4 regions of the Streptomyces sp. TS71-3 genome follow, and region 4 is predicted to be linked to each of the others. Evidence: riboswitches for the same ligand, from Rfam matches in the RefSeq annotation. Region 4 holds a riboswitch; each other region holds the start of a gene.

Region 1 (7,649 bases), on a different contig from region 4:
CCCGTGCTCGCGGTCCGTGAGGTCCTTGACGTCCGCGATGCCCTGCAGCCTCTTCGTGCCGACCAGGTCCTTGATCTTCGAGATCACCTTCTCCGGGCCGACCGTGAAGGGCAGCTCGGTCACGACCAGGCCCTTGCGGCGGGCGGTGACGGTCTCCACGGAGACCGTCGCCCTGATCTTGAAGGTGCCGCGGCCCGACTCGTAGGCGTCCCGGATGCCGGAGAGGCCGACGATCCGGCCGCCGGTGGGCAGGTCCGGGCCCGGGATGTACTTCATCAGCGTGTCCAGGTCGGCGCCCGGGTGCCTGATCAGGTGGCGGGCCGCCGCGACGACCTCGCGGAGGTTGTGCGGGGGCATGTTCGTCGCCATGCCGACGGCGATTCCCTGGGCGCCGTTCACCAGGAGATTCGGGTAGGCGGCCGGGAGGACCTCGGGCTCCTGCTCCTGGCCGTCGTAGTTCGGGCTGAAGTCGACCGTGTCCTCGTCGATCGACTCGGTCATCAGGGAGGTGGCGTCCGCCATCCGGCACTCGGTGTACCGCATGGCGGCGGGCGGGTCGTCGTTGCCCAGCGAGCCGAAGTTGCCGTGCCCGTCGACCAGCGGGAGCCGCATGCTGAACGGCTGGGCCATCCGCACCAGCGCGTCGTAGATCGACGCGTCTCCGTGCGGATGCAGCTTTCCCATCACCTCGCCGACGACACGGGCGCACTTCACGTAGCTGCGGTCGGGGCGCAGGCCCATCTCGTTCATCTGGTAGACGATGCGGCGGTGGACGGGCTTCATGCCGTCACGCGCGTCCGGCAGCGCCCGGGAGTAGATGACCGAGTACGCGTATTCGAGGTAGGAGCCCTTCATCTCGTCGACGACGTCGATGTCGAGGATCCGCTCCTCGAACGGGTCGTCGGGCGGCGGGGTCTTCGTGCTGCGGCGGGCCATCGCTGCGCGGCTCCTTCACGGATACTGCCGGTACTGCCGGGACGTTACGGGGGTCTGACGGGCTCCATTGTGGACCGCCCCGCCGACAACGCGGACCGTGACCCGGCCGGGCCCCGCCGCGACACCGGCGGAGCGGGAACTTCGCGAGGTGTCAGCACGCTTGCATACAGTGGGCGGACCGGCGCCCGGCGCCCGACACCCCGCAGGGGGTTTTCACAGCTTTTCGCGATCGAAGGGACGTACATGCCCATGGGTCACACGGCCACAGCGCAGGCCGGCTCCGGCGGCCTGACAGCGACTGAGCACCGCCTGGCCAACGGCCTGCGCGTGGTGCTCTCCGAGGACCACCTGACCCCGGTCGCGGCGGTCTGCCTCTGGTACGACGTCGGCTCCCGCCACGAGGTACGCGGCCGCACGGGACTGGCGCACCTCTTCGAGCACCTGATGTTCCAGGGCTCGAAGCAGGTCCGGGGCAACGGCCACTTCGAGCTGGTGCAGGGCGCGGGCGGCTCCCTGAACGGCACCACCAGCTTCGAGCGCACCAACTACTTCGAGACCATGCCGACCCACCAGCTCGAGCTGGCACTGTGGCTGGAGGCCGACCGCATGGGCTCGCTGCTCGCCGCGCTCGACCAGGACTCCCTGGACAACCAGCGCGACGTCGTCAAGAACGAGCGCCGCCAGCGCTACGACAACGTCCCCTACGGCACCGCCTTCGAGAAGCTGACCGCCCTCGCCTACCCGGACGGCCACCCGTACCACCACACGCCGATCGGCTCGATGGCCGACCTGGACGCGGCCACCCTGGAAGACGCCCAGCAGTTCTTCCGCACCTACTACGCGCCCAACAACGCCGTCCTGTCCGTCGTCGGCGACATCGACCCCGTGCAGACGCTGGGCTGGGTGGAGAAGTACTTCGGCAGCATCCCCATGTACGACGGCAAGCCCGCTCCGCGGGACGGCTCCCTGCCCGAGACCATCGGCCGGCAGCTGCGCGAGGTCGTCGAGGAGGAGGTCCCGGCGCGCGCCCTGATGGCCGCCTACCGCCTCCCGGAGGACGGCACGCGCGCGTGCGACGCCGCCGACCTCGCCCTCACCGTCCTCGGCGGCGGCGAGTCCTCCCGGCTCTACAACCGCCTCGTCCGCCGCGACCGCACCGCCGTGGCCGCCGGATTCGGGCTGCTGCGGCTCGCCGGGGCGCCCTCGCTCGGCTGGCTGGACGTGAAGGCCTCCGGCGACGTCGAGATCCCCGTCATCGAGGCCGCCGTCGACGAGGAGCTGGCGCGGTTCGCGGAGGAGGGCCCCACGCCCGGCGAAATGGAGCGCGCGCAGGCGCTGTTGGAGCGCGAGTGGCTGGACCGCCTCGGGACGGTCGCGGGCCGAGCCGACGAACTCTGCCGGTACGCGGTGCTCTTCGGCGACCCCCAGCTCGCCCTGACGGCCGTCAAGCGTGCCCTTGAGGTCACGGCCGAGGAGGTCCAGGAGGCCGCCAGGGCCCAGCTGCACCCCGACAACCGCGCGGTGCTCGTCTACGAGCCCACCGAAGAGGCCGCGGACGCCGAGGACGCCGGCACAGCGGACGCCGCCGGCAGCACCGACCAGGACGAGGAGGCGGCGAAGTGACCGAGGCCGCGACGTCAGAACAGGGGACGACGATGGACTTCCACCCCCAGCCCCAGCCCGGCGACGCCAGGCCCTGGGCGTTCCCCACCCCCGAGCGCGGCTCGCTCGCCAACGGCCTGACCGTGCTGCACTGCCACCGCCCCGGCCAGCAGGTTGTCGCCGTGGAGGTACTGCTCGACAGCCCGCTGGACGCGGAGCCCGAGGGCCTCGACGGCGTCGCCACCATCATGGCCCGGGCCTTCTCCGAGGGCACCGACAAGTACTCCGCGGAGGACTTCGCCGCCGAGCTGGAGCGCTGCGGAGCCACCCTGGACGCCCACGCCGACCACCCGGGGGTGCGGATCTCCCTGGAGGTGCCCGCCTCCCGGCTGCCCAAGGGGCTCGGCCTGCTCGCCGACGCCCTCCGTGCGCCCGCCTTCGCCGACAGCGAGATCGAGCGCCTGGTGCGCAACCGCCTGGACGAGATTCCGCACGAGATGGCGAACCCCGCCCGCCGCGCCGCCAAGGAGCTCTCCCGGCAGCTCTTCCCGGCGACCTCGCGCATGTCGCGGCCCCGGCAGGGCTCCGAGGAGACCGTCGCCGCCATCGACGCCGGGGCGGTGCGCGCCTTCTACGAGAAGCACGTGCGCCCGGCGACGGCCACCGCGGTGGTGGTGGGCGACCTCACCGGCGCCGACCTGGACACGGTGCTGGCCGACACCCTGGGCGCCTGGACCGGCGACACCGCCGCCTCCCGCCCGGTGCCGCCGATCACCGCGGACGACCGCGGCCGCGTGGTCATCGTGGACCGGCCGGGCGCGGTGCAGACGCAGCTGCTGATCGGCCGGATCGGCTCGGACCGCCACGACCGCGTCTGGCCCGCCCAGGTGCTCGGCACCTACTGCCTGGGCGGCACGCTCACCTCCCGGCTCGACCGCGTGCTGCGCGAGGAGAAGGGCTACACCTACGGCGTGCGGGCCTTCAGCCAGGTGCTGCGCTCGTCCGCCCCGTCCTCGCCCGAGGGATCCGCGGGCGCCGCCATGATGGCGATCTCCGGCTCGGTCGACACGGCCTCCACGGGCCCCGCCCTGGACGACCTGTGGAAGGTGCTGCGGGACCTCACCGCCGGCGGCCTCACGGACGACGAGCGCGATGTCGCCGTGCAGAACCTGGTGGGGGTGGCCCCGCTCAAGTACGAGACCGCCGCCGCCGTCGCCGGCACGCTCGCCGACCAGGTGGAACAGCACCTCCCCGACGACTACCAGGGCCACCTGTACCAGCAGTTCGCCGCCACCGGGACGGTCGAGGCCACGGCCGCCGTCGTCAGCGCGTTCCCGGTGGACCGGCTCGTGACCGTGCTCGTCGGGGACGCCTCGGGGATCGAGGAGCCCGTGCGGGCACTGGGGATCGGCGAGGTCACGGTGGTCTCCGGCTGACGTCGCAGGGCCGCCCGCGCCGTACGGCCCCACGGGCTCGCGCCCGAGAGCCCTGCCGTACGCCTGCGGGCGGCCCCGAACCGAGGGGCGCCCTCCGCCCTCGCCCCGTTGCATACCGCCCTGCGCTTACCACACACCCGTCTCGGGGGCTGGCAAATGCCCCGAATTCACCCGTACCCTGCTCGAATTGACAGGAAGTCGGCCGGTCTGCCCCTGTGGCATGCGCAACAAAAGCGTTGATCTGTTTGTTGGTCTGGAGTTGTCCCCTTTAGCGTCGGTCCGGCTGTCCGTCGGACCTGCGCCGCACCCGCGGTGCCGGACAGCCATCGCCGAGTCTCCCGGCGGCTGAGCCGGGGGAGCCGGGGACCCACATGTCCCGGGGTGAATCGGACGCTCTTCCCGAGAGGGCGCCCGTAGGAGACCTTCCTGCTCCGAACCCGTCAGCTAACCCGGTAGGCGAGAAGGAGGGAAAGGACCAGCCGCTTCATGGCGTTCACCCGTACTACCGGGAAGCACCGCCGTACCGGCCGCCTCGGACGCTCCACCGCGTACGTGGCAGGCGTCGCCGCACTCGCCGCCACCGGCGTCATCGGTGGCCTCACCGCAACACCCGCAACCGCCGCGCAGCGGCCGGCGGAGGGCGCCGGTCTGACCCGGGTCCTGGCCGGCGCCGCGACGGCCGACCGGATCAGCGCCCAGGCGGCCGCCCAGCGGCATGCCGCCTACGAGGCCGCCGCCCGCCGCACCGCCGAGCTCAAGGCGGAACGGAAGGCCGTGGAGACCAAGCGGAAGGCGGAGGCCGCCAAGCGCCGTGCGGTCAAGCGCCGCACGGCCAAGATGCGGGCGGCCCGTGCCGCCGTGCGCAGGAGCGTCGCCTACACCGTCCCGATCATCGGTTCGTACGTCACCACCGGCTACCGGACGGGCGGCTCCCTGTGGTCGTCCGGCAGCCACACGGGCATCGACTTCCACGCCGCGACCGGCACCCCCGTGCACGCCGTGGGCACGGGCACCGTCGTCGAGGCCGGCTGGGGCGGCGCCTACGGCAACAACATCGTCCTCAGGATGCACGACGGTACGTACACGCAGTACGGCCACCTCTCCACCATCGCCGTCACCGCCGGCCAGAGCGTCGCCCCGGGGCAGCGGATCGCACTCTCCGGGGCGACCGGCAACGCCACGGGCCCCCACCTGCACTTCGAGGCCCGCACCACGCCGGACTACGGCTCCGACATCGACCCGGTCGCCTACCTCCGCTCCCACGGCGTCAAGGTCTGATCCCACGTCCACCGTCCGCGGGCCCTGCGCCGGGCCCGCCGCGAACTCACGCGCCTGACGGCCCCCGGGTCTGACCCCCAAGAAGGAAACGGCCGAAAAGGGAATGCCCGACCGTCCGGCGCGGAGGACTCGGCCACCGGACACCGCACCCAGCGGTGTCCGGTGCGCGGTCCCAAGCAGTCCAGCAGTCCAGCAGTCCAGCAGTCCAAAAAATATCCATGGATTTCCGGCCCCCTTCGGTAAATGCGGTTCCCTGCAATAGAGTCGCGGGCAGGCTTCATCGGGCCGCGATTTCGCGGGATCAGGGCGGAGGTCGGGTCATGCGCATTCCCGCGCACTCGGTATGCACGGCCATCCGGGACGACATCGTCTCCGGTGCGCTGGAGCGCGGCAGCCGGCTCACCGAAGAGGTCCTCGCGCGACGTTACGGCGTCTCGCGCATCCCTGTGCGCGAGGCACTGCGCACCCTGGAGGCGGAGGGCTTCGTAGTCACCCGCAGGCACGCCGGCGCCTGCGTCGCCGAGCCCACCGAGCAGGAGGCCGCCGACCTCCTGGAGATCCGCCTGCTCCTGGAGCCGATGGGCGCCGCGCGCGCCGCGCAGCGCCGCACCCAGGCTCATCTGAAGGTGCTCAGAGGCCTGGTGCGCCTCGGGCACGACCGCGTCAGGCGTGGTCACGGCGAGGACCTGCGGTCACTGGAGAGCTGGTTCCACGAGACGCTCGCCCAGGCCTCGGGCAGCCCCGGCCTCACCGCGCTGCTCACCCAGCTCCGGCACAAGGTCGCCTGGATGTACACCGTCGACGTGAGCGAGCGCTCCACGGAGTGCTGGGCGGAGCACGCCGCGATCCTCGACGCCGTGGCCCGCGGCGACGCCGAGCGTGCCCGGTCGGTGACGGCGCTGCACAACGAACGGGGCATCCCGGCCCACCGCCTTCGCCTCCCCAGGACACCCGCGCGCCCCGACCGCGTGAGGGCTTCGTAACACGCCGTACATGCGGCGGGGCACCGTTTTTAACAGGCGCCCCGTAAAAACGGAGTCGGCGGTGATTCATATACGAGCATGAGCCCGGCAGTGCATAGGCGTGCGGTATCGCGAAATCCGGTGCCGGTTCCGTTTTTCGCGCCCCGGAATTCCTGCACCGTCTTGCCGGATTATGCGGGCACGCGTCCGGCGCGTATGCGGCGCATTGCCGCGTGACATTTACGTGTCCGGAAAATGTGAAACCCGCTCACGCGGAAGCACGTGTCTCACGCGGCGCACCTGTCTCATGCCGAAGCGCCGGTCCAACGCGGAAGCGCCGCTCTCACGCGGAACCGGCGGTCTCACACGGACCCGCCCGTCCCACGCGGAACCGGCGGTCTCACACGGACGCGCCCGACTCACGCGGAAACACTCGGCCCCGAACGCACAAAAACCGCACCCGCCGGCACGGCAACGGCCGGCGGATGCGGCATCGTGAGATGGCGCTCGGGTCTGAGACGGCCCTCGGGTTCCGGCTGCACGGGCGGGCACCCCCGCGAGCCGCAGCCGGGTTCGGCACCCGGCCGCAGTGGACCCTCAGACCGTCTCGGGCAGCTCCTCCAGGCCCTCGGACACCAGCTTCGCCAGCCGGTCCAGGGCCGCGTCCGCGCCCTCGGCGTCCGAGGTCAGCACGACCTCGTCGCCGCCCTGGGCCCCCAGGCCGAGCACCGCGAGCATGGACCCGGCGTTGACTGGAACGCCCTCGCCCTTGGCGATTTTCACCGGGACGCCCGAGGCCGTGGCCGCCCGGACGAAGATGGAGGCGGGGCGGGCGTGAAGGCCCTCGGCCCAGCCGATGTTGACGCGGCGCTCAGCCATGGTGTCGATGCCCTTTCAGATGTCTCGGCGTGTCCGGCAAAGGTCCCATGCGTGCCATCCGGACGGCGGCGTCCGTGCGGGCGGGGGCGTGGCGACGACTCCCGGGTGGTTGTCTAGACCAGTGTGTCACACGGGGCAGGAGCGCAGGGCGGGGCCACCGATCGAACACGACTCCGCGCGACAGCGGCTCCCCGCCTCGCGCCTGTCCTCATGCCCGCACCTCAAGCACCCCACGCACCTCGCCCCGCGACTCGTCACCCGCCGGCTACTCGGGACGCCTCGCCCAGAGGAGCCCGCGCACGGGCCCTCGCCCAAGGGACCCCGTGCCGGGAAGCCACGCGCGCGTCCCGCGGCCGGTCGTTCGGAGCGCACTCCGGCCGCCCCCAGCCGGTCGGAGCGTGCTCCGGCGCACCGCCCGCGGAACACGCCTCCGGCGGCGGTACACCGGCGCCCGAGGGCCGTACGCTGACCCCATGCAGAGCCCGTCGGACAGGCACGCCTACCCCGCGCACTGGGAGGCCGACGTGGTGCTCCGCGACGGCGGGACCGCGCGGAT
Region 2 (7,649 bases), on a different contig from region 4:
TTCTTCGGCAACAGCGGCACGGAGGCCGTGGAGACGGCGCTCAAGTTCGCCCGGTACGCCACCGGGCGGCCCAGGGTGCTCTACTGCACGCACGCCTTCCACGGGCTGACCACCGGTTCCCTGTCGGTCAACGGCGAGAGCGGCTTCCGCGACGGGTTCGCACCCCTGCTCCCCGATACGCCGATACCGCTGGGTGATCTGGACGCGCTCGCCAGGGAACTCAAGAAGGGAGACGTCGCGGCTCTGATCGTGGAGCCGATCCAGGGCAAGGGGGTCCACGAGACACCCCCGGGCTTCCTGCGGGCCGCCCAGGACCTGCTGCACCAGCACAAGGCGCTGCTCATCGCGGACGAGGTGCAGACCGGTCTCGGCCGCACCGGGGACTTCTACGCCTACCAGCACGAGGACGGCGTGGAGCCGGACCTGGTGTGCGTGGCGAAGGCGCTCTCCGGCGGCTACGTGCCGGTCAGCGCCACGCTCGGCAAGGAGTGGATCTTCAAGAAGGTGTACTCGTCGATGGACCGCGTGCTGGTCCACTCGGCGAGCTTCGGGGCCAACGCCCAGGCCATGGCGGCCGGGCTCGCGGTCCTGTCGGTCATGGAGAACGAGCAGATCGTCGCGAACGCCCGAGCCACCGGCGAGCTGCTGAAGTCCCGCCTGGCCGCGCTCATCGACCGCTACGAGCTGCTCAGCGACGTGCGCGGCCGGGGCCTGATGATCGGCATCGAGTTCGGCAGGCCCACCTCGCTGAAGCTCCGCAGCCGCTGGACGATGCTCCAGGCGGCCCGCAAGGGCCTCTTCGCGCAGATGGTCGTCGTGCCGCTGCTCCAGAAGCACCGGATCCTCACCCAGGTCTCCGGTGACCACCTGGAGGTCATCAAGCTGATCCCGCCGCTCGTCGTCGATGAGGGGGATGTCGACCGCTTCGTGACGGCCTTCACCGCCGTGATGGACGACGCGCACAACGGCGGCGGGCTGATGTGGGACTTCGGCAAGACGCTGGTCAAGCAGGCGATGGCCAACCGGTAGCGGGAACGGCCGCCCGCCCGGCGGCCGTCACCCCGTCTCCTCGCGGCACGGCCCCGCGGCTCCTGCCGCGGGGCTCAGCTCTTGGCTCCGATGCTGAAGAGGAGGAAGAGGAAGCCCGCCAGGAGGTGCCCGGCGGCCACGTAGATCAGCACGCGCACCCAGATCCCCCTGGGGATCCGGTCCTCGATCGGGTGCGTGGGGTCGATCAGGGAGCCCGTGGCGTCCCGTCGGCGCTCAGGCGTGTCGGTCATGTCCGCCTCCTGCGGTTCGGCCGCCGCTCCCGCCATCGAGGCACAGCGCCTCGGCCGGGCTCTGCAGCAGCGTGTGGACGAAGAGCAGCTCGGCCCCGTCCGCGTCGACGGGGGCGAACCGGTGCGGGGTGAGCGAGTCGAAGTGGGCGCTGTCGCCGGGGGCCAGGACGTGCTCGGAGTCGCCGAGGCGCAGCCGCAGCCGGCCCTTCAGCGCGTACAGCCACTCCTCGCCCGGGTGCACGCGGACGACGTCGCTCTGCGAACCGTGCGGGATCAGCACGCGCAGCGCCTGCATGCCCCTGCCGGGTGACCCCGCCTGCCAGTACGTCCAGCCGCCGGTGGGGCGCGGTTCGGCGTCGGCGGCGCGGACGACGGCGCCGGGCGCCGCGGCGGTCTCGCCGAGCAGTTCCGAGACGGTGGTGGCGTAGGCGCGTGCGAGGGTGAGCAGCAGGGGCAGCGAGGGCTGCCGCCGGCCGGTCTCCAGCCGGGACAGGTGCGCGGGGGAGAGTTCGGCCGCGCGGGCGGCGGCCTCCAGGGTCAGCCCCGCTCGGCGGCGCAGCTCCCTCAGGCGCACCGCCACGGAGGGCATGGTCTCGTCGGCGGGGCTCATATTCTTGATGAAGCCAGAGGGGATGCCCCTGGGGCAAATTTTTTGCCTCTAAGGCAAAAGTCTCGGAGTTTGACGGCGATCCTCCGGCGCGGGAGGGCCGATTCCGGTTCGGGAGCGCCGATCCGCTTCGGAAGCGCCGGTCCGCGATGGGAGCACCGTTCCGGCACGAGAGCGCTGCTCCGCCGCAGGGGCTCCGCCCCGGGGACGTTCCCGGTCGCCACCGCCACCGCCCCGCCGCAGCCCCCGTGCCGGTGGTCCCGCGGCGGCGGCCCCGCCGCGCCGCCGCCCCGCTCAGTCGCGCAGCTGCTCGCGGAGCCTCTCGCGCTGTTCCGGAGTGAGGCCCAGACCGTTCGCGAGGTAGCCCTCGACGTCGCCCCACTGCTGCTCGATCTCGTCGAACGCGGCGGCCAGGTACTCGGTGCGGGCATCGAACAGCGGCGACAGGAGTTCCATGACCTCGGCCGACATGGCGTCCGGCGAGGAGCTGCTGCGGCGCACCTTGTAACGGCGGTGCGTGGCGTTCGACTTGAGGTAGTCCGCCTCGATGGCGTCCCGCTCCACGCCCAGCGCCAGCAGGGTGATCGCGACGGAGATGCCGGCGCGGTCCTTGCCCGCCGCGCAGTGCATCAGCACGGGCACGCTGCCGCCGGCCAGCGCCCGCAGCATCGCCCCGTGCTCCTCGGTGCGGGTGCGGACGATGATCCGGTAGGACGCGATCATCCGCCGCGCGGCCTTGCCGTCGTCCAGCAGGCCCCGCAGATCGTCCAGGCTGCCCTCGCGGACCATCGTCCAGAACTCGGCGCCCTGTGCCGGGTCCGTCAGCGGCACGTTCACGTTGCGCACGCCGTCCAGCTCGACGTCCGGGCCCTCGAGCTTGCGGTCGGCGGCGTTGCGGAAGTCGAAGATCGTGTGCAGGCCCAGGGAGGACAGGTAGCGCGCGTCCTCCTGGGTGGCGTGGGCGAGGTGCCCGCTGCGGAACAGGCGCCCGTACCGCACGCGCCGGCCGTCGGCGGTCGGCAGGCCGCCCACGTCGCGGAAGTTGCGCACACCGGTGAGCTCAGGCTCGATGGACGGGACCTGTTGCGTCACGGGTGCTCCTCCCGGTCGGACCGCCGGCGCCACTGCCGGCGGAGGCCCTGCCGACGATACGGCACCGCCCCCGCGGCGATCTTCCCCCGGCGAGCGAAACGTCGGCCACGGCCGGGCGAGGTCGAGGCCACACGTCGTCCTCGGCGGATGCGCCGACCACCGGTAATGCGGCATCTGACCGTATTGGCCGTTTATGGCCAAGTAGCCCTGGAATGCGGCTACCTGGGCGGGCTGGCCGTGAGCAGGATCATAGTCGTGACGGTGGGTGGCGCTCGGGCCTGCGACAACTCCGTTCCGGGCGAGCGGCGTTGGATCGAGCCGAAGATCGTCGTACGACGGAGGGTGACCGGAAAGCCGTCGATGGATCATGGAAATCCCTGCGTACGGGGTCCATGGCGGTGCACAGCGGCTTGTGATCGTCAATCGGCTTCGCCTAGCGTCGCGCTCACTCCGGGCGGACGCCGAGTCCTGCCACCGCCCCGGAGCCCCACACACCACCCACGCCTGGCAGGAGCGGGGGAACCGCACGCAGTACGCCGGTCCGGACTCCGGAACGGCTTGGGGTGAAGCCACGGGACATCCGCGGCCGGGCATCTCCAGCTCGAACCCGACAGCTCACCTCGCAGGCGCCGGAGAGGAATGCGCCATGCCCGCGAAGGGTAAGCACCGTCGTCCCAAGTCACAGCGGATCACCCGGAAGCTGGCCGTCGCCGGCACCGGTGGTGCCGCACTCGCCCTGCCCCTGATGGCGGCCACGGGCGCGCACGCGACCACCGCCTCCCACCCGGCGGACGGCAAGAAGGCCGCGGCCGCGACGTACACGGTCAAGCCGCACGACACGCTGGCCAAGATCGCCCACAAGAAGCACGTCCGCGGCGGCTGGAAGCACCTGTACCACCTCAACCGCAAGGTCGTCGGGAGCGATCCCGACCTGATCCACCCGGGCGAGAAGCTGGTGCTGGGCGCCAAGCACACGGCCGGAGCGGCCAAGGCCAAGGCCTCGCCGTCCTCGGCCGCACAGTCCTCCGCCGCGAAGGGGACCGACACGGCTGCCCAGACCTCCGGCTCCGGCTACACGCTGCCGGTCGACGGCGCCACCCTCGGCACCCCCTGGCACCAGGCGGGCAGCATGTGGTCCAGCGGCTACCACACGGGTCAGGACTTCATCGTGCCCACCGGCACCCCGGTCCACGCGGTGGCCGACGGCACCGTGGTCACCGCCGGATGGGGCGGCGCCTACGGCAACCAGGTCGTGATCCAGCACAGCGACGGCAAGTACTCCCAGTACGCGCACATGTCGGCGCTCAAGGTCACGGCCGGGCAGACCGTCAAGGAAGGCCAGGAGATAGGCGTCTCCGGCGCGACGGGCAACGTCACGGGCCCGCACGTGCACTTCGAGATCCGCACCACTCCCGACTACGGCTCCGACATCGACCCGGTGGCGTACCTGCGCTCGCACGGCGTCAACGTCTGACCGGCGCGTCCCCGGGGGACGCCCAGGGGACCGTGTTCGACTCCGGTAGGCCCGGGCGCCTCCCGGTCCCGCGGCCTGAAACGACTGCGGACTCCCGAAGCAGGGGCTCACCAGGGGACGGTGGGCCCCTGCTTCGCGCGCTGCCGGGGTGCTGCGGGGCCCCGCCGGACCGCACCCCGGCGAACTCCGCCCGACCCGCCCGCCAGTGCCGACGGTGGCGCATCTCACCTGGCGTCGACCCCTGGTTACGCTCGCGTAGGTCGAGGGGAGAGGGGGATGATGATGCGACGTGGCAGACAAGTCAACAGCTTCCAGAAATCCCCGCATCCCTGCGATCCGTTCCTACGCGGCCCTCGGCGACAGCTTCACCGAGGGCGTGGGGGACCCGGGATCCGACGGCCGTTACGTCGGCTGGGCCGACCGGCTGGCGGTCCTGCTCAACGACCACGCGTCCGGTCACGACTTCCGCTACGCCAACCTGGCCGTACGCGGCAAGCTCCTGGACCAGATCATCGCGGACCAGGTCCCGAGGGCCAAGGAACTGGGCCCGGAGCTGGTCACCCTCGCCGCGGGCGGCAACGACCTCATCCGCCCCGGCGCCGACCCCGACGCCCTCGCCGAGCGCTTCGAGAAGGCGGTCGCGGACCTCACCTCGGCGGCCGGCACGGTCATGGTGACGACCGGCTTCGACACCCGGGACGTTCCCGTACTGAGCCGGGTGCGCGGCAAGGTCGCCACCTACAACGGTCATGTCCGCGCCATCGCCGACCGCTACGGCTGCCCCGTCCTCGACATGTGGTCCTTCAAGTCCGTGCAGGACCGGCGGGCCTGGATCGCCGACCGGCTGCACCTGTCGGCCGAGGGACACGAGCGGGTGGCGCTGCGGGCCGGCCGGGTCCTCGGCCTGGACGTGCCCGGCGACCCGGACCGCCCCTGGCCGCTTGAGCCCCCGCGCACCGTCCTCCAGCGGCGCCGGGACGACATCGCCTGGGCGCGCGAGTACATGGTGCCGTGGATAGGCCGCCGGCTGCGCGGGAGGTCCTCCGGGGACCACGCCGTGGCGAAGCGGCCGGACCTGCTGCCGCTCATCTGATGGCGGACTCCTCGACGGTCCGGGGTGCGGCCCGCGGGCCTGGGAACGAGGGGGCGGAACGGAGGGGGTGGGCCCTGGGAGCGCCGGGGCCCCGAAGGGGCGTGACCGCTGTGTGCGGGGCCGGTGCCGGCGGCGTCAGGCCGTCTGGTCCAGGTGCAGTTCCCTGGCGAGAGCCTCGTCCGCCCATCTTCGGACCCTGGCACGCGGCAGGGCGCCGTCGTAGGCCGTCACCTGGACCGCGAGGCCGTCCAGGAGAGCCGTCAGCCGCTGTGCGGCGGCCGTGGGGTCGGGGCAGTCGAACTCGCCCGCGGCCACGCCCTCCCCGATGACCTCCGCCAGCGCGGCCTTCCACTGCCGGTCCAGGCCGTGGGCCACCTCGCGCAGCGAGGGCTCGCGCAGGGCGGCCGCCCACGCCTCGATCCACAGCCGCCAGCCCTTGGCCGGCCCGAGCGGCGCGTACCAGTGCACCGCCGCACGCAGGCGACGTGCGGCGGTGGTGCGCCGCCCCACCAGCCTGCCGAGCCGCTCGAGGTCGCGCTCGGCGGCGTGCGAGAAGGCCGCGGCGACGAGGTTCTCCTTGGTCGAGAAGTGGTACAGCACGAGTGCGTTGCTGATGCCGAGGGCCGCGGCGATGTCGCCGATGCGCACGGAGTCCACCCCGCGCGCCTCGATCAGCTCCACGGTGGCGCACAGCAGCTCCTCCCGCCGCTCCGCCACGCTCATCCGCTCTCTCGCCATCCGGTCACCCTAGTTGCTGGCGTACTGCCCCGGCCCAGGATCAGGCGGCCCCCGAGCGGTCGTGGGCCGGGCCGGACGGCGGCTCGTGCGGCCCGCCTCCCCTCCACGGGCGGGCCGGGACGGATGCCTGCCCGCCGCGCCGCCGGCGTGCCGCTTCAGGCCGGGAGGGGGGCAGGTTGCGCTGCCGGCGGCCGCGTGGCCGGGGCGCGCCGCTGCCGGCCGCACGGCGTCGGGCCGCGCCCCTCCCGCTAGCCGCGCCGGGCTGTACCCGCCGCCGTGCCCGTTGCCGCGGCACGGTCCCGCAGGTCGCAGACCTCCTTGAAGCCCTGGCTGGTCAGTCCGAGCGCCGAGTTCATCCGGGAGCGCAGGTTCTCCACCGCGATCATGGCCGTGAGCTCGACGAGCGCCGGCTCGCCGAGGCTCTCCCGGAGGCGGGCCGCCAGCTCGTCCGTGACCTCGGGCGGCGTGGCGGACACCGCCTCGGCGTATGCCATGACATCGCGCTCCAGCGGTGAGAACAGCTCGCTGTCCCGCCACGCCGGCACAGCGCGCAGCTTCTCCGGGTCCATACCGCGGCCGTGACCGACCCAGTACCCGAAGTCCATGCACCACGAGCAGCCGATCGCCGCCGCGGAGGTCATCTCCGCGAGCACCTTGAGATCCCCGTCGAGCCGGTTCCACTTAGCCAGGGACTGCTCGAAGCGGAGGTAGCTCCACAGGACCCTGGGCTGGTGCGCCATGGCCTTGCCGGGGTCCAGAACCCGTCCGTAGGTGCGCCGGGAGTACCACTCCATGACGCGGAAGAACGGGGTGCGGTGCGGGGTGAGCGAAACGCGGGCCATGAGGTCCACCTCCTGGGCGTGTCATGTGCTGTCACCGGTACGACGGACCGGGCCCCGGTGGATGTGACATCACCGGCACGGGCGGGTGCGGCACCCGCGGTGCGGAGCGGGCCGCCCCGGTCCGGGCGCGGTGACCGCCCTCCGGGTCTCCGCTCGTCCGCCGCAGGAACCTCTGAGCCGGGGCGCTGTCACCCGAGCAACACATAATGGAAGTGACATCGTCGTACGTACGCCACCCCGCGGACGGCGGCGCCGCACCGGACGTCCCTCGTGGACGGTGCGGACAAGGGCATGGACGAAGGTGCGGAAAGGGCCCCACAGGCGCCGTTCCGCCCGATCAGGAGGCGCTGTGACCGGTTCCCGTTCCCTCAGCTCCGGGCTACGCGCGCTGCGGCCCGCCGCCTTCGGCGCGGATCCGGCAGGCCCCAGGCTTGAGCGCGTCCGCAGCTCGCCGAACTTCGCGGACGGCTCGTTCCGGAATCCCGTCGCGTCCCGTACCCGCCCTTCCGCTTCCGGCCTGGAT
Region 3 (7,649 bases), on a different contig from region 4:
GCGCCGTCCCGCACGAGGTGACGTTCCGTCATCCGCACGCAGCCGATGTCGACGCTGCGCGCCGCCTCCACCCGGTCCCCGCCGAGCACGAACTCCGTGGAGCCGCCGCCGATGTCCACCACCAGGTAGGGACCCGGCACTTCGGGCCGCCCGAGGAGCTCCCGGGTGGCGCCGGTGAACGAGTAGGCGGCCTCCGTGTCACCGGTGACGACCTGGGGCCGCACGCCCAGGGTGTCCAGGACGCCCTGGGCGAACGCGTCCCTGTTGGCCACGTCCCGGGAGGCGGAGGTGGCCACGAACCGCACCCGCTCGGCACCGTGCCGCTCGATCAGGTCCGCGTACCGCCGGCAGACCCGGAACGTCCGCTCCAGGGCCTCCTCGGCGAACCGCCCGGTCCTGTCGACGCCCTGCCCGAGCCGGACGATCTCCATCGTCCGCTCGACGTCGGCCAGTTCCCCGCTCTCGGGGCTGACGTCGGCGATGAGCAGCCGGAGGCTGTTGGTTCCGCAGTCGATCGCGGCGACACGGGGCATGGGGGCTCCTGTTCGGGGCGGGGCCGGGGGCCCGGAGCGGTCGGGGAACGGGGACGGGCGGGTAAGGGGACGGGCGGGTAAGGGGACGGGCGGGTAAGGGGACGGGCGGGCGTTCAGTCGTCGTCGAGCCGGACGCACGGGCCCTTCCGCCACCACTCGGGCAGCATCTCCAGTGCCTCGTCTCCGAGCGGGTTGACGCCGGGACCGGCGGCCAGGGAGTGCGCGACCAGCACGTGCAGGCACTTCACCCGGTCCGGCATGCCTCCGGCGCTGGGGAAACCGGTCAGCTCCTCGATCTCGTCCCGGCGCCGCAGGTAGTCCTCGTGCGCCCGCCGGTACGCGGCGGCCAGCTCCGGGTCCGTGCCCAGCCGGTCCGTCATCTCCTTCATGACGCCCTCGGCCTCCAGCGTGCCGATCGCGGAAGCCGCACGCGGGCAGGTGAGGTAGTACACGGTCGGGAAGGGCGAGCCGTCGGGCAGCCGGGGCGCCGTCTCCACGACGTCGGGCAGCCCGCAGGGGCAGCGGTGCGCGACGGCCCGCAGACCTCGCGGGGTGCGGCCGAGCTGCCGCGCACAGGCGGCGATGTCCGCTTCGGTCGGCTCGGTGCGCTCGGTGGTCGGCGGGGGCGTCTGCATGGCGGGGGCGGTGTCTCTCATCGGTGGAACGGCGGGGGTGGTGGTGTCTCTCATCGGAGGAACGGCGGGGACAGGTACGGAGGTCGGCGGGGAACGGTGAGGAGTGGCGAGGCGGGGCGGGGCGGAGCTCAGGGGGCCGGGGTCGGGCTGGAGGCGCCGGAGGCCCCGGCCGCACCGCCGGTCTTGCCGGACTGCCCGCCGCGGTCCGCACGGTCGACGCTCTCCCACACGTGCGCGTACCAGGGCCGCATGGCGGGCGCGCGGCTGCTCTCGTCGGTGCCGGACCGCTCGGTGGACCTGGGCTGGACGACGACGTACCCGGTCTCGCCGGGCCTGACGTAGTGCAGCCGCTTGCGGATCTGCTGCTCCGCGTAGGCGTCGTCCTGCCAGCGCGCCTTCTGGTCGCGCAGCCGCTCCACGCGGGCGCGGTCCTGCTCCATCTGCCGGCGCATGTCGCTGATCTCGCCGCGCTGCGAGATGTACTGCCTTATCGGGTAGGCCAGCGCCACGACCAGCGAGCAGAGCACCAGCGCGAGCAGCGCCGCGCGGCCGGTGAGCCGGGAGCGGCGGGCCTGGCGCCTGCTCTGGGAGCGGTAGACGCGGGCAGCGGTCTGCTCGCCGAGCAGCCGCAGCCTGGTCGCGGTGGAGAACCGGTCGCGGCCCGTGTCCCGGTCCCTTCCGGGCATCTGTTCCCGCCTCCCCTGTATGTGCCGGTGTCCCCGCACACGGTACGGGACCGGGTGCGGGGACGGCGGGACCCACGGGTGTCAGCCGGCGCCCCGCGGAACGCGCGGGCGTGCGCCGGCCCCTGCCGGCGCAGCCGCCGGAGGGCTTCCCTGCCGGCGCGCTGCGCCCCGTGCCTACTCGCTACTCGCTCTCCGCGCGAAACCGCGGGAACGCGCTGCGGCCCGCGTACACCGCCGCGTCGTCGAGGATCTCCTCGATGCGCAGCAGCTGGTTGTACTTGGCGACGCGCTCGGAGCGGGCCGGGGCGCCGGTCTTGATCTGGCCGCAGTTGGTGGCGACGGCCAGGTCGGCGATGGTGACGTCCTCGGTCTCGCCGGAGCGGTGCGACATCATGCACTTGAAGCCGTTGCGCTGGGCCAGCTCGACGGCGTCCAGGGTCTCGGTCAGCGAACCGATCTGGTTCACCTTGACCAGCAGGGCGTTGGCGGCGCCCTCGTCGATGCCGCGGGCGAGGCGCTCCGGGTTGGTGACGAACAGGTCGTCGCCGACGAGCTGGACCTTGTCACCGAGCTTGTCGGTGATGATCTTCCAGCCGTCCCAGTCGTCCTCGAACAGCGGGTCCTCGATGGAGACCAGCGGGTAGGCCGCCACCAGCTCCTCGTAGTACTCCGTCATCTCGGCGGCGGTGCGCTCCTTGCCCTCGAAGAGGTAGGCGCCGTCCTTGTAGAACTCGGACGCGGCGACGTCGAGGGCGAGGGCGATCTGCTGGCCGGGAACGTAGCCGGCCTCCTTGACGGCCTCCAGGATGAGGTCGAGCGCCTCGCGGTTGGAGCCGAGGTTCGGCGCGAAGCCGCCCTCGTCGCCGAGGCCGGTGGACAGGCCGCGCTCCTTCAGGACCGACTTCAGCTTGTGGTACACCTCGGCGCCCCAGCGCAGCGCCTCGGAGAAGGACTCCGCCCCGATGGGGGCGATCATGAACTCCTGGATGTCGACGTTGGAGTCGGCGTGCGAGCCGCCGTTCAGGATGTTCATCATCGGCACCGGCAGCAGGTGCGCGTTCGGGCCGCCGAGGTAGCGGAAGAGCGGGAGGTCGGAGGCCTCGGAGGCGGCGTGCGCGACGGCGAGCGAGACGCCGAGGATGGCGTTGGCGCCGAGGCTCGACTTGTCCGGGGTGGCGTCCAGGTCGAACATCGCCTGGTCGATCAGCCGCTGCTCGGTGGCGTCGTAGCCGACGAGCTCCGGGCCGATCTGCTCGATCACGGCGAGCACCGCCTTCTCGACGCCCTTGCCGCCGTAGCGGTTGGCGTCCTTGTCACGGAGCTCCAGGGCCTCGAAGGCGCCCGTGGAGGCGCCGGACGGCACGGCGGCACGACCGGTGCTGCCGTCGTCGAGGCCGACCTCGACCTCGACCGTGGGGTTGCCTCGGGAGTCCAGGATTTCCCGGGCTACGACGACGTCGATGGACGGCACGAGCATCTCCTTCTGGGATGTGACGCTTGGCTTGTGCGGCGTTTCGTGGGGCTTGCGGCATGAGCCTAACGGGCCCGGGGAGCGGGCCCGTCCCATGGCCGGGTCACGGCCGGATAACGCCCCGTCTGGCACGATTACCTGCCGGTACGCCGTTCCGCCTCCGGCGGGGTGGGGCTGCGCCCCGGCTTGGCGCTGGCAGGGGCGCGAGGAAGCGGGGCCGCGCCCCTGAGTAGGCCGGGGCGCCGTTCCCCGCACGCAAGGGGCGCGGGGAACGGCGCGAAAAACCAGAACGCACCCGCAGCCGACCGCGCACCCCAGCCCACACGACGCACCCCCACATGCGGCAGCCCCGCCCCGGCGCGTCCGGGGGAAAACGCGCCGAGGCGGGGCGGTCAGAGGCCCGGATGCCCGTGCGGACGAGCCGGGGGCGGGGCCAGGGCCAGCGAGCCCGGGGCCGGGGAGCCCGGCCCGAGGGCTCAGTGCAGGTGGAGCTGCTGGCCCGGGTAGATCAGCGACGGGTTGCTGACGATGTCCTTGTTCAGCTTGTACAGCTTGTGCCAGCCGCCCTTGACGTGGTGGTCCTGGGCGATGTCGCTGAGCGTGTCGCCCTTCTTGACCTTGTACTCGCCGTCGCCCTTCTTCACCTTCTTGCCGGTGGGCGTCGTCACGGTCTGGCGCTGCTGGGAGCGCGAGGCGTGCTGGGAGCCCTCGTGGGTCGGCTTCGCGGAGGCGGTGTTCTGCGTCTGCGGAGTGGCGGCGGAGCCCGAGCCGGAACCGGTGGAGGCGGAGCCTCCGTTGTACGGCGTGTTGGACAGGCCGGTGCCGCACACGGGCCAGGCGTCCTTGCCCTGCCCGGCGAGCACCTTCTCGGCGACGGCTATCTGCTGGGCCTTGCTGGCCTGGTAGGCAGCCGGCGCGTAGGCGGTGCCGCCGTACGCGGCCCAGGTGGACTGGGTGAACTGGAGCCCACCGGAGAAGCCGTTGCCGCTGTTGATGGACCAGTTGCCGCTGGACTCGCACTGGGCGACCTTGTCCCACTCAGAGGCGGTGGCGGCGGAGGCGCTGCCCGCGCTGACCAGCGGGGCGGCGACGGCGGCACCGGCGACACCGGCGATGGCGACGGCACGGGTGGTGCGGTTGAGCGCGGACGGGCGGCGGTGCCGGCCCTTGCCGGAAAGCAGCATGAAGAGATCCCCTCACCGACGCCTGCGAGGTGAGCTGTCGGGTTCGGGCCGATGGGGTATCCCTTGCTCCTTGCGAGCATGGGAGGTTTTGCCCGGCCGTGCGATTTCCGCACGGCTTCACCCCTAGCCGGTCCGTTCACCGTGCCGCTGCTCGCCTCGTGCTCGTATCGGCGAGGCAGCGGTCCGGTGGGGCCGGCGCTTACCTTGGTTCCCCCGCTCCTGCCTACGGCGCTTCGACGCGACGACTGTTCCCGTACGAACGCCGGCAGGATTCGGCGTGGCGTCCGTCGGTGCCCGCTGTGGCGAGCGGACATGACGGTAAACAGCTGATGCGCCGGATTTCAAAGCGAACTGGGGTTGGTGAGACCCATCTCTCATTCGAGCAAATCGGACAGAACCCCCCGAACTTCAGCCGTTTTTCGCCCGATTCAGGGGTAAAGATCGAGACCTTTCCGGATGAGTTTAGAAAAGATCAAGGTTCTGGCCAGGGAGGATCAGGTCCGGATCGGCCCCGACGGTCTTCTTGTTGGCTGCATATAGTTTCGGCCAGCCGCCCTTGAGGTCATGGGAGTCGGCGATGGCCGAGAGGTTGTCGCCGGGACGCACCGTGTACACCCCTCCCCTGTCGCCGCCACCCTCGCCGCCGGCGCCGCGCGAGGCGTGCCGGCCGGTACCCCGGGAGCCGTCCGAACCGTCGCCTCCGGAGCCCTTGTGCGCCTCGTGCGCACGGCCACCGCGATGGCGACCGGAGCCGTCCGAGTTGTCGCCTTTGGACGGTACTCCAGAGGGCGTCGCCGACGAGACGCCACCATGGTCGGCTTCACCGTCGGCCGGGGCCGAGGACGATCCCCCATGGGACGAAGAGGATGAACCCGGCGCATCGGACGGCGTGCTCGCGGGTATCCCCGCGTCCGAGTCCCCCAGGCCGCCAACCCCGGACTCGGATCCGGATCCGGACTCGCGGGACGGGTCGCCCGTGGCGCCCGTACCCGTCTCGCGGGACGAAGCCCTGCCACCCTGGTCGTTACCGGATGAACCCGGCGAACCGGACGGTGAACCGTGGCTCTTGCCGAGTCCCACGATGTCGGCACACCCCGGCCACGCACCGGGCCCCCGGCCCGCGAGCACCTTCTGCGCGACCGCGATCTGCTCGGACCTGCTGGCCTGGTCCGGCCGAGGCGCGTAGTCCAGGCCGCCGTACAGCACCCACATGTTCGCGGAGAGCTGGAGGCCGCCGTAGTAGCTGTTCCCGGGGTCGGCGCTCCAGGAGCCGCCGCTCTCGCAGTTCGCGAGGCGGTTCCAGGTTGCGTTGTCCGCCTTCCAGGCGGTGCCGTCCGCGTGCGCGCCGGTCGCGCCGAGCAGCGGGATGGCGATGGCGGAGCCGGTCACTCCGGCCGCGAGGACGAGAGCGGGTGCTTGACGGGGGCGCCGATGCCGGCCGTTCCCGGAGAGCATGCGAAGGCCTTTCGCGTGGCGGATCTGACGACTATGAAGACGGCCCTGCGCCGCGGACGGTTCACGTGTTCGCGGATGGTTTACGTGTTCGCGGATGGTTCACGTGTACGCGGACGATTCACGTGCAAAACGACGTGCCTGGCGTGCCTGGCGTGCCTGGCATGTCTGCTGTGTCTGGCATGCCTGTCGTGCCTGGCACGCCTCTCCTACCTGGCACGCCCCCCGGGCCTGGCACGCCTGATGTGTCTGGTGTGACTGGCGCGCCGGACCTGATCGATGTGACCGGCGTGACGCATGTGATCGCGCCGCCGGTCGAAGGTGACCGTAGCGACCTCACACGTCCATCACAAGTCGATGCAGCGGAGATCACATCAACGTCACAGTCCTGACACCCCGCCAGGCATCGCCTGTGGCGGCCTCCCTTCGTGGCCCGCCGGGAGCCGCACCCCGCCGGGGGTCGGGCCGGCCGCACGCACCGGATACGGTCGGGGGCGTGACCGACCGGCCCCTTCCCGACGCGCCGCCCGAGCTGTTCAGCCGGGCCTTCGCCACGGACCCGTATCCCGCCTACGCCTGGCTGCGCGAGCACGCTCCGGTGCGGTGGACGCGGCTGCCCAGCGGGGTCGAGGCGTGGCTGGTGACCCGGTACGCGGACGCCCGCGAGGCGCTGGCCGACCCCCGGCTGAGCAAGAACCCGGCGCACCACGCCGAGCCCGCGCACGCCCAGGGCCGCACCGGCATCCCGGGCGAGCGCAAGGCCGAGCTGATGACGCACCTGCTCAACATCGACCCGCCGGACCACACCCGGCTCAGGCGGCTGGTCTCGAAGGCCTTCACGCCGCGCCGGGTCGCCGCCTTCGCGCCCCGCGTCCAGGAGCTGACGGACCGGCTCATCGACGGCTTCGCGGGGCGGGGCTCAGCGGACCTCATCCACGAGTTCGCCTTCCCGCTGCCCATCTACGCCATCTGCGACATGCTGGGCGTACCGGGCGAGGACCAGGACAACTTCCGCGACTGGGCCGGGATGATGATCCGGCACGGCACGGGCCCGCGCGGCGGCGTCGGCAGGGCCGTCAAGAAGATGCGCGGCTACCTGACGGAGCTGATCCACCGCAAGCGCTCCGACCTCGGCGACGACCTGATCTCCGGCCTGATCCGGGCCTCCGACCACGGCGAGCACCTCACCGAGAACGAGGCCGCCGCGATGTGCTTCGTGCTGCTCTTCGCCGGTTTCGAGACCACCGTGAACCTGATCGGCAACGGCACCTACGCCCTCCTCACCCACCCCGGGCAGCGCGACGCCCTGGCGCGGTCGCTGGCCCGCGGCGAGCAGACGCTGCTGGAGACCGGGATAGAGGAGCTGCTGAGGTTCGACGGGCCGGTGGAGCTGGCGACGTGGCGGTTCGCGACGCGTCCCCTCCAGATCGGCGGGCAGCGGATCGCCGAGGGTGAGCCGGTGCTCGTGGTGCTCGCGGCGGCCGACCGGGACCCCGAGCGGTTCGCCCACCCCGACAGGCTCGACCTCAGCCGGGCCGACAACCAGCACCTCGGCTACGGCCACGGCATCCACTACTGCCTGGGCGCCCCGCTCGCCCGCCTGGAGGGCCGCACGGCGCTCGCGACGCTGCTCGACCGGCTCCCCGACCTCCGTCTCGCCCGCGACCCGGCGGACCTGCGCTGGCGCG
Region 4 (7,649 bases):
ATCACGGAGATGGACGTCGCGGGCTCGGGGCAGTCGCAGGCCGACAGCTACAGCAGGGTCACCAAGGCCTGCCTCGCGATCGCGAAGTGCGACGGCATCACTGTGTGGGGCGTCACGGACAAGTACTCGTGGCGCAGCGGTGACACGCCGCTGCTGTTCGACGGCAACTACCAGAAGAAGCAGGCGTACAACTCCGTCCTGTCGGCGCTGAACAGCTAGCCGCTCAGGCTGCTCGCCCCGTCCGGCGGCGCGGTGCGGCGGCTTCCTCCCGGCCGCCGTGCCGTGAGCCGCGCACGGGCAGGTCCCCGCTCGGCTCCGTGCGGCGGTGCGCTGCCGTGGTCCGGCACCGTCCGCCGGCCACGGCAGCGGCCTCCAGCTCCGGCCCCGGCCAACCCCGCCCCGGCCGGGGCCGGTCCGGTTCACCTGGCGGTGGGGCTGTGCCCGTTGGCCCGCCGCAGGCGCGTCGTGGCTTGTCGCTCCCCCCTGCCTCAAGGGCGTGGGAGGTACACCCACCCCGCGCCCCTGTCGGGACGGGTCCAGCCCCTTGCGGTCGTCGCCCGGCGGACGCGCCGCGCGGGCTGAGCGCGCAGTTCCCCGCGCCCCTGTCGGGGCCCGTCGAGCCCCTTGCGGTCGTTGCCCGGCGGACGCGCCGCGCGGGCTGAGCGCGCAGTTCCCCGCGCCCCTGCCGCGGCACAGGCCCACCGCCAGGTCGGCCTTGGCACAGGCCCACCGCAAGATCAGGTCGACCCGGCCGCCAGGCCGGAAACCGGTCCACTTAGGCTCCGGGACATGGACATACTCACCCATCTCTTCGTCGGCCTGCACATCATCGGCATCGCCTCGCTGCTGGGCGGCTTCCTCACCCAGGTGAAGGCGGTGGGCGAGAACCGCGCCCGCTTCAGCGCCCCGATGCTGCACGGCGCCCTCGCCATGCTGGTCACCGGCGTCGTCCTGGTCGGTCTCAACGAAGCCGGCGACCACCCTGTGAACGCCGTCAAGATAGGCATCAAGCTCGCCTTCCTGATCGTGATCCTCGGGCTGGTCTACGTGAAGCGGGACGAGGAGACGGTGGACAAGGGAGCGTTCGCCACGGTGGGCGCGCTCACCGTGGCGAACATCTTCATCGCCGTGCTGTGGACCTGAGGGCGTGCTGCCCCCACCTGGTGCTTGCTAGCCCAGATGCCGGGTGAAGAACCCCGCCGCGGCGTCCCCCGCGGACTGCGGGACCCCGGCGTGCCCGCCCATATTGGCGTTCAGCGTCTTCTCCCTGGAGCCGAAGGCGTCGAACAGGTCCAGGGCCCGCTGCCGGTCGTTCCCCTCGTCGTCCCACTGGAGCAGGACGTGCAGCGGGATGGTGACCCGCCGGGCCTCCTCGAACAGGGCGCGGGGCACGTAACTCCCGGCGAACAGGACGGCGGCCGCGATGCGCGGCTCGACCACCGCCAGCCGGATCCCGATGGAGATCATTCCCCCCGAGTACCCGACCGGGCCGCCGATCCCGGGCAGCGAGAGGAGGGCGTCCAGGGCGGCCTGCCACTCCGGGACCGCCGTTTCGACCAGCGGCAGGACGAGCCGGTCCACGATCTCCTCACCGACCGGCTCGCCGGCCTCCAGCGCCCGGTGCAGGTCGGCGCGTGCCTGCTCGGCGGCGGCGGAACGGGGCCGGTCACCGCTTCCGGGGAGTTCGATGGTGGCCGTGGCGAAGCCCTCGGCCGCGGAGTGCCGGGCCCGGCCCACCAGCCGGGGGTACATCTTCCGCAGCCCGCCGGGGTGGCCGAGCAGGATCAGCGGCGCCGGTGCGGATGCGGAGGCGGATCCGGGCGCCCACAGGGTGCCGGGGATCTCGCCGAGGGTGAAGTCGCGTTCGAGGACGCCGTCGTCGAGGCGCCGTTCGGAAGTGAACTGCATGGTCGTGCCTTTCGGGAGTGCCGGGTGGCGCTCCCGGACGACCTATCGCCCGACCGTGACCCCGGAGGGGAGCACCCGTGTCGATATCGCGTTCACGGGTACCACCTCCTCGTTCTCTCGCACGGCCACCGGAAACGTAGCAGCGGCCGCCGCGCTCCTCCAACGGGTTTTCGCGGGGGCTCCGTGGCCGGATGCCACGGAGCCGTCGCCGCAGAGGTTGCCGGACACGACCTAGCCCCAATGCCGGTGACTTAGGTTCTGTTCCGCCGAGTGATGGTGACGGTGTCTGGTGCGGGTGGTGTCTGGTGGTGGTGCTCGGCCCGTTTGAGTCGCCAGTTGGACATCTTGCGTTTGATCACTCGGGGGCAGGCCCGGTGGCGGCGTGGGGGCAGCAGGCGTTCGGCGATCTCAGCCAGGGTGCGGGTCAGCGCCCGGGCGAGTCTGCCGGGGGGAAAACGCCGCCTGGGCTGGGACCTGGCGGCGCACGATCCGCAGGGAGCGTGTGAAGGAGAGCCGGTCGGGATCAAGACCGTGGCCGGTGGCGGCCCGGTGTATCAGCTGCCGGATGGCGTGATGCACCAGGAGGAAGCCGTAGATCTCCTGCTCCACGCCCCACGGGTACTTCGAGCGTAGGACGAGCTTCGGGCCGCGCTGGTGGGTTTTGATCTCGTCCAGTGTGGTCTCGATCTCCCACCGCTGGGTGTAAAGCGCGGCCAGGTCCTTCGCCGGTGCCTGTTCAGGGTCGAGCACGGTGGTCAGCAGGCGGTAGACGGTGGCATCGCCGGTGCGGGCAAGGGTGTACTCGATCACCCGGACCACCACCGGGTTGCGGCGGCTCCTGCGGTCCGGCTCGGCATGGATCGTGCTGAGGTAGGAGCCGTCGGCCAGCACCTGCACCACGGGCAGGGCCGCGCTTTTACGCATCCGCCACAGCAGGTCCGCGCCCGTGGCCCGGGCGGCCTGCCACAACTCGAAGCCGTAAAAGCCCCGGTCGGCCAGCAGTAGCATCCCCGCCCGCAGCTCGCCGAACAGTTGCCGGGACAGCACCGGCTCGCTCACCGACAGCGGCCCGATGGCCGCGCCGAACACCGCGTGCGTCCCGCACTCAGCCAGCGCCACTACCCTGGCCTGCGGGAATGCACCCGTCCCCCGCCCCGAACCCGGGCGGCCGAAGAAGCTGTCATTGTCCGCGGTGTCCGCCAGGTCCAGGGTCGTGCCGTCCACCGCCACCAGGCGCCACCGCCGATACCAGGCACCCGCCGTCTGCGGCACCGCCACCGGACAGCACACCCGCGCGAACAGCATCTTCAACGGCTGCACGCCCAGGCGCCGACGCGCCCGCCCGATCGCGGCAGTCGTCGGTACCCGCCAGGACCGCTTCCGGTCCCCCAGCCCCTCGCCCAGCAGCCGCGCGACCTCTTCATACGGCTGCCCGAAGAACAGACACATCGCCAGCACGAAGTACACGACCACGCGGGCCGGCAGCAGCCGATTGCGCTGCTCGCCCCGCCCGGCCTCCGCGATCACCTCATCCACCAGCTCCGGCGGAAACGAACGCGTCAACACCCCGATCGCGATCCGGTCCGACAACCGCTCACCCACAGACGACTTGACCTGCCCCACCCTCGCCACACCACAACCAACGAGCCCAGGACACCTAAGTCACCGGCATTGGACCTAGCCCGGCCGCACCACGCTGTAGATCGGCATGTACGTCATCGGGATCGTCTCCACGGTCTTCCCGGGCCTCGGCGCGTCGATGACGTTGCCGTCGCCTATGTAGATGCCGACGTGGCTGATGTCGGAGAAGTAGAAGACCAGGTCGCCCGGCCTGGCCTCGGTGGTGGAGACGGTCGTGCCGACCTTGACCTGGTCCCAGGTGGTGCGGGGCAGGGAGACGCCGGCCGTCTTCCAGGCCGCCTGCACCAGGCCGGAGCAGTCGAACGACTCGGGTCCGGTGGCCCCCCACACGTACGGCTTGCCGAGCTGGGCCTTGGCGAACGCCACCGCCTGGGCGCCCATCGTCGAGGTGCTGCTGGATCCGCTGCTCGATCCGCTGCCGCTGCTCCCGGCCTGCTCCCGCTGCTTCTCCGCGGCGGCGGCCTGCTGGGCGGCCAGTTCCTTCGCCTTGCGGGCGGCGGCCTCCTCCTTCTGCCGCTCGATCGCCGCGAGGCGCGCCTTCTGCTCGGCGGTCAGCTTCGACAGCATGGTCCGCGCGGTGCTCAGCTTCTTCTGGACGTCTTCCTTGGTCTTGCGGAGCGTCGCCTGCGAATGCGTCAGCTCCGTCAGGTTCTTGGCGGCCTCGGTGCGCTTCTTCGCCGTCGCGGCCTGCTGCTTCTCGAAGCTGTCGACGGCGACCTTCTGCCGGTCGGTGAGCCGGCTCATCAGGTGGTCGTCGTCGAAGTACTGCTGGGGGTCCTCGGCCAGCAGCAGGGTGGCGGTGTCGGAGATGCCGCCGGTGCGGTACTGGGCCGCCGCGAACGAGCCGAGCTCCTGGCGTGCGGTGTTCAGCTTCTCCGTGCCCTTGGCGATCTGGTCGAGGAGGTCGTCCACGCGCTTGCGCTGGGCGTCCGCGTGCTCCTTGGCGCCGTTGTACTTCTCGGTGGCGACACCGGCCTGGTGGTACAGGCCGTCGACCTGCTTCTGCACCTCTTCGATGGAGGGTCTGGGCTTCGCGGGCGCGGCCTGCGCGCTCGACGCCAGCAGGGCCACCGACGTCAGGGCGGCCGTCGTGACACCGACGGCGGGAACGAGGGCGGGGGGAGTGCGCAGGCCCCCGAAGGTGCTGGTGCTCTGCGCTTTGCGGTGCGACGCCACTGAGGGCGACTCCTTCCGTGGGCCGCCTACCGGGTTAGCTGTCGGGTTCGGGCGGGTGGTACGGAAGGCTGCCCTACGGCCTCGTACGGCGGTTCTCCGGCACGCGGACGTGCGCGGGCTCTGCCGTGCGGGGCCGATTCACCCCAGGTGCCGTCGGCTGCCCGGCTCCGTTGGGTCCCCGGCTCCGGAGGGCCCGCGAGGGCACACCGGACTCGGCGGGGCGACCCGGCCCGGCGCTCTTCGCCGGCGGGGGTACGGGTTGCCCGACCGGCACGTTAGCCAACTCATGTGACTGCTGTGAAGGGTGTTGTGTGATACGCCCTATACATTTCCGTGACTCTGGCGTTGCGTGAGCGGGTAGCCACCGCCTGTGGTGATTCCCCGGCGGTTCGGTGTGGGATCCGTGGCCACCTGGGCTCTGGGAGCGCTCGCGCGGGGAGCGAGGGTTGCCGGAGTGGTGACAAGTGGGCCGACGGCGCCCGGGTGTCGGTGCCGCGGCCTAGACTCGGTAGACGATGAGCAGCCTCTTTGACGATCACTTCCTGGCCGGCCTCCAGGCGTCCCACGGCGCGCAGGAGGAGCCCCCGCCGCCGCCCGAGGACCCGGGCCCGGAGGAGGTCCCGGACGACCTGTTCGGCGGCAGGTACGACGCCCCGCCGCCGCGCGAGGCGTACTACCGCGACGGCGCCCCCCGCCCCGCCGCCGACCCGAACGCCCTCCTGGACGGGCTGAACGACCAGCAGCGCGCCGCCGTCGCGCACAGCGGCTCCCCCCTGCTCATCGTCGCCGGCGCGGGCTCCGGCAAGACCCGGGTGCTCACGCACCGCATCGCGCACCTGCTCGCGCTGCACCGCGCCCACCCCGGCCAGATCCTCGCGATCACCTTCACCAACAAGGCCGCGGGCGAGATGAAGGAGCGCGTCGAGCAGCTCGTCGGCCCGCGTGCCGCCGCGATGTGGGTGATGACGTTCCACAGCGCCTGCGTGCGCATCCTGCGCCGCGAGTACAAGAAGCTCGGCTTCACGTCCTCGTTCTCGATCTACGACGCCGCCGACTCCAAGCGCCTGATGGCCCTCGTCTGCCGCGACCTGGACCTCGACCCCAAGCGCTTCCCGCCCAAGTCGTTCAGCGCCAAGATCTCCAACCTGAAGAACGAGCTGATCGACGAGGAGGACTTCGCGGGGTCCGCCAGTGACGGCTTCGAGAAGACCCTCGCGCAGGCCTACGCGCTGTACCAGTCCCGCCTGCGCGAGGCGAACGCGCTGGACTTCGACGACCTGATCATGACGACGGTCAACCTCCTGCGCACCTTCCCGGACGTCGCCGAGCACTACCGCCGCCGCTTCCGCCACATCCTCGTCGACGAGTACCAGGACACCAACCACGCGCAGTACGCGCTCGTCCGCGAGCTGGTCGGAACGGCACCGGGCCCCGAGGCAGCGGGCGGCGAGGCGGGTCCGGAGCCCGCCGAGCTCTGCGTCGTCGGCGACGCCGACCAGTCGATCTACGCCTTCCGCGGCGCCACCATCCGCAACATCCTCCAGTTCGAGGAGGACTACCCGGACGCCACCACCATCCTCCTGGAGCAGAACTACCGCTCCACGCAGACGATCCTCACCGCCGCCAACGCCGTCATCGAGCGCAACGAGAGCCGCCGCCCCAAGAACCTCTGGACCAACGCCGGCGCGGGCGCCCGGATCACCGGCTACGTCGCCGACAGCGAGCACGACGAGGCGCAGTTCGTCGCCGAGGAGATCGACCGCCTCACCGACGCGGGCGACGCCAAGGCCGGCGACGTCGCGGTCTTCTACCGCACCAACGCCCAGTCCCGTGTCTTCGAGGAGATCTTCATCCGCGTCGGCCTGCCCTACAAGGTCGTCGGCGGCGTCCGCTTCTACGAGCGCCGGGAGGTCCGGGACGTCCTCGCCTACCTGCGCGTCCTCGCCAACCCGGAGGACTCCGTACCGCTGCGCCGGATCCTCAACGTCCCCAAGCGGGGCATCGGCGAGCGCGCCGAGGCGATGATCGACGCCCTTGCCCAGCGCGAGCGGACCAGCTTCGCGCAGGCGCTGCGCCGCGTCGACGAGGCCTACGGCATGGCGGCCCGCTCCGCCAACGCCATCAAGAGGTTCAACACCCTGATGGAGGACCTCCGCACCGTCGTCGAGTCCGGCGCCGGGCCCGCCACCGTCCTGGAAGCCGTCCTGGAGCGCACCGGATACCTCGCCGAGCTCCAGTCCTCCACCGACCCCCAGGACGAGACCCGGATCGAGAACCTCCAGGAGCTCGCCGCCGTCGCCCTGGAGTTCGAGCAGGAGCGCGGCGAGGGCGAGACCGGCACGCTGGCGGACTTCCTGGAGCAGGTGGCCCTGGTCGCCGACTCCGACCAGATCCCCGAGGAGGACGAGGAGGGCGCCGGCGTCATCACGCTGATGACCCTCCACACCGCCAAGGGCCTGGAGTTCCCGGTGGTCTTCCTGACCGGCATGGAGGACGGCGTCTTCCCGCACATGCGCGCCCTCGGGCAGACCAAGGAGCTGGAGGAGGAGCGGCGGCTCGCCTACGTGGGCATCACGCGCGCCCGGGAGCGGCTGTACCTGACCCGCGCCGCGCTGCGCAGCGCCTGGGGCCAGCCCGCGTACAACCCGCCGTCCCGCTTCCTGGAGGAGATCCCCGAGCAGCACGTGGACTGGAAGCGGACGGGCCCCTCCGCCCCCTCGGCCTCCGTCTCCGCCGCGAGCGGTGTCGCCGCCTCGCTCTCCTCCTCGCGGTCCCGCAGCGCCGCCTCGGGCGCCTCCGGGTTCGCCACGCGCCGGGCGTCGGAGAAGCCGGTCATCTCGCTCGTCGCCGGGGACCGCGTCACGCACGACCAGTTCGGCCTCGGCACGGTCGTCTCCGTCGAGGGCACCGGCGACAACGCCAAG

The links. Region 4 has a riboswitch for cyclic di-AMP ahead of Sm713_RS03225 (NlpC/P60 family protein). Riboswitches for the same ligand answer to the same signal wherever they lie in the genome.
Positions count from the first base shown of each region.
Region 1: another riboswitch for cyclic di-AMP. It lies ahead of Sm713_RS30140 (M23 family metallopeptidase); the one in region 4 lies ahead of Sm713_RS03225 (NlpC/P60 family protein).
Region 2: another riboswitch for cyclic di-AMP. It lies ahead of Sm713_RS36135 (LysM peptidoglycan-binding domain-containing M23 family metallopeptidase); the one in region 4 lies ahead of Sm713_RS03225 (NlpC/P60 family protein).
Region 3: another riboswitch for cyclic di-AMP. It lies ahead of Sm713_RS25205 (transglycosylase family protein); the one in region 4 lies ahead of Sm713_RS03225 (NlpC/P60 family protein).

Region 1 covers NZ_BNEL01000003.1:1,375,625-1,383,273, forward strand. The annotation lists gene Sm713_RS30125 (DNA topoisomerase (ATP-hydrolyzing) subunit A) at 1-936, opposite strand, end outside; gene Sm713_RS30130 (pitrilysin family protein) at 1,180-2,559, shown strand; gene Sm713_RS30135 (pitrilysin family protein) at 2,592-3,974, shown strand; cyclic di-AMP (ydaO/yuaA leader) riboswitch at 4,292-4,448, shown strand; gene Sm713_RS30140 (M23 family metallopeptidase) at 4,461-5,252, shown strand; gene Sm713_RS30145 (GntR family transcriptional regulator) at 5,573-6,235, shown strand; gene Sm713_RS30150 (HPr family phosphocarrier protein) at 6,812-7,093, opposite strand; gene Sm713_RS30155 (GNAT family N-acetyltransferase) at 7,567-7,649, shown strand, end outside.
Region 2 covers NZ_BNEL01000003.1:2,864,239-2,871,887, forward strand. The annotation lists gene Sm713_RS36115 (aspartate aminotransferase family protein) at 1-1,029, shown strand, start outside; gene Sm713_RS36120 (DUF6126 family protein) at 1,104-1,280, opposite strand; gene Sm713_RS36125 (helix-turn-helix domain-containing protein) at 1,264-1,890, opposite strand; gene Sm713_RS36130 (tyrosine-protein phosphatase) at 2,182-2,979, opposite strand; cyclic di-AMP (ydaO/yuaA leader) riboswitch at 3,465-3,621, shown strand; gene Sm713_RS36135 (LysM peptidoglycan-binding domain-containing M23 family metallopeptidase) at 3,626-4,453, shown strand; gene Sm713_RS36140 (SGNH/GDSL hydrolase family protein) at 4,743-5,546, shown strand; gene Sm713_RS36145 (TetR/AcrR family transcriptional regulator) at 5,682-6,284, opposite strand; gene Sm713_RS36150 (carboxymuconolactone decarboxylase family protein) at 6,533-7,126, opposite strand; gene Sm713_RS36155 (MBL fold metallo-hydrolase) at 7,476-7,649, shown strand, end outside.
Region 3 covers NZ_BNEL01000003.1:124,543-132,191, forward strand. The annotation lists gene Sm713_RS25185 (Ppx/GppA phosphatase family protein) at 1-533, opposite strand, end outside; gene Sm713_RS25190 (DUF501 domain-containing protein) at 647-1,168, opposite strand; gene Sm713_RS25195 (septum formation initiator family protein) at 1,297-1,854, opposite strand; gene eno (phosphopyruvate hydratase) at 2,036-3,325, opposite strand; gene Sm713_RS25205 (transglycosylase family protein) at 3,802-4,509, opposite strand; cyclic di-AMP (ydaO/yuaA leader) riboswitch at 4,514-4,758, opposite strand; gene Sm713_RS25210 (transglycosylase family protein) at 4,972-5,898, opposite strand; gene Sm713_RS25215 (cytochrome P450) at 6,458-7,649, shown strand, end outside.
Region 4 covers NZ_BNEL01000001.1:730,388-738,036, forward strand. The annotation lists partial or broken gene Sm713_RS03205 (endo-1,4-beta-xylanase) at 1-210, shown strand, start outside; gene Sm713_RS03210 (hypothetical protein) at 790-1,143, shown strand; gene Sm713_RS03215 (dienelactone hydrolase family protein) at 1,171-1,908, opposite strand; gene Sm713_RS03220 (IS4 family transposase) at 2,317-3,540, opposite strand; gene Sm713_RS03225 (NlpC/P60 family protein) at 3,586-4,725, opposite strand; cyclic di-AMP (ydaO/yuaA leader) riboswitch at 4,733-4,953, opposite strand; gene pcrA (DNA helicase PcrA) at 5,241-7,649, shown strand, end outside.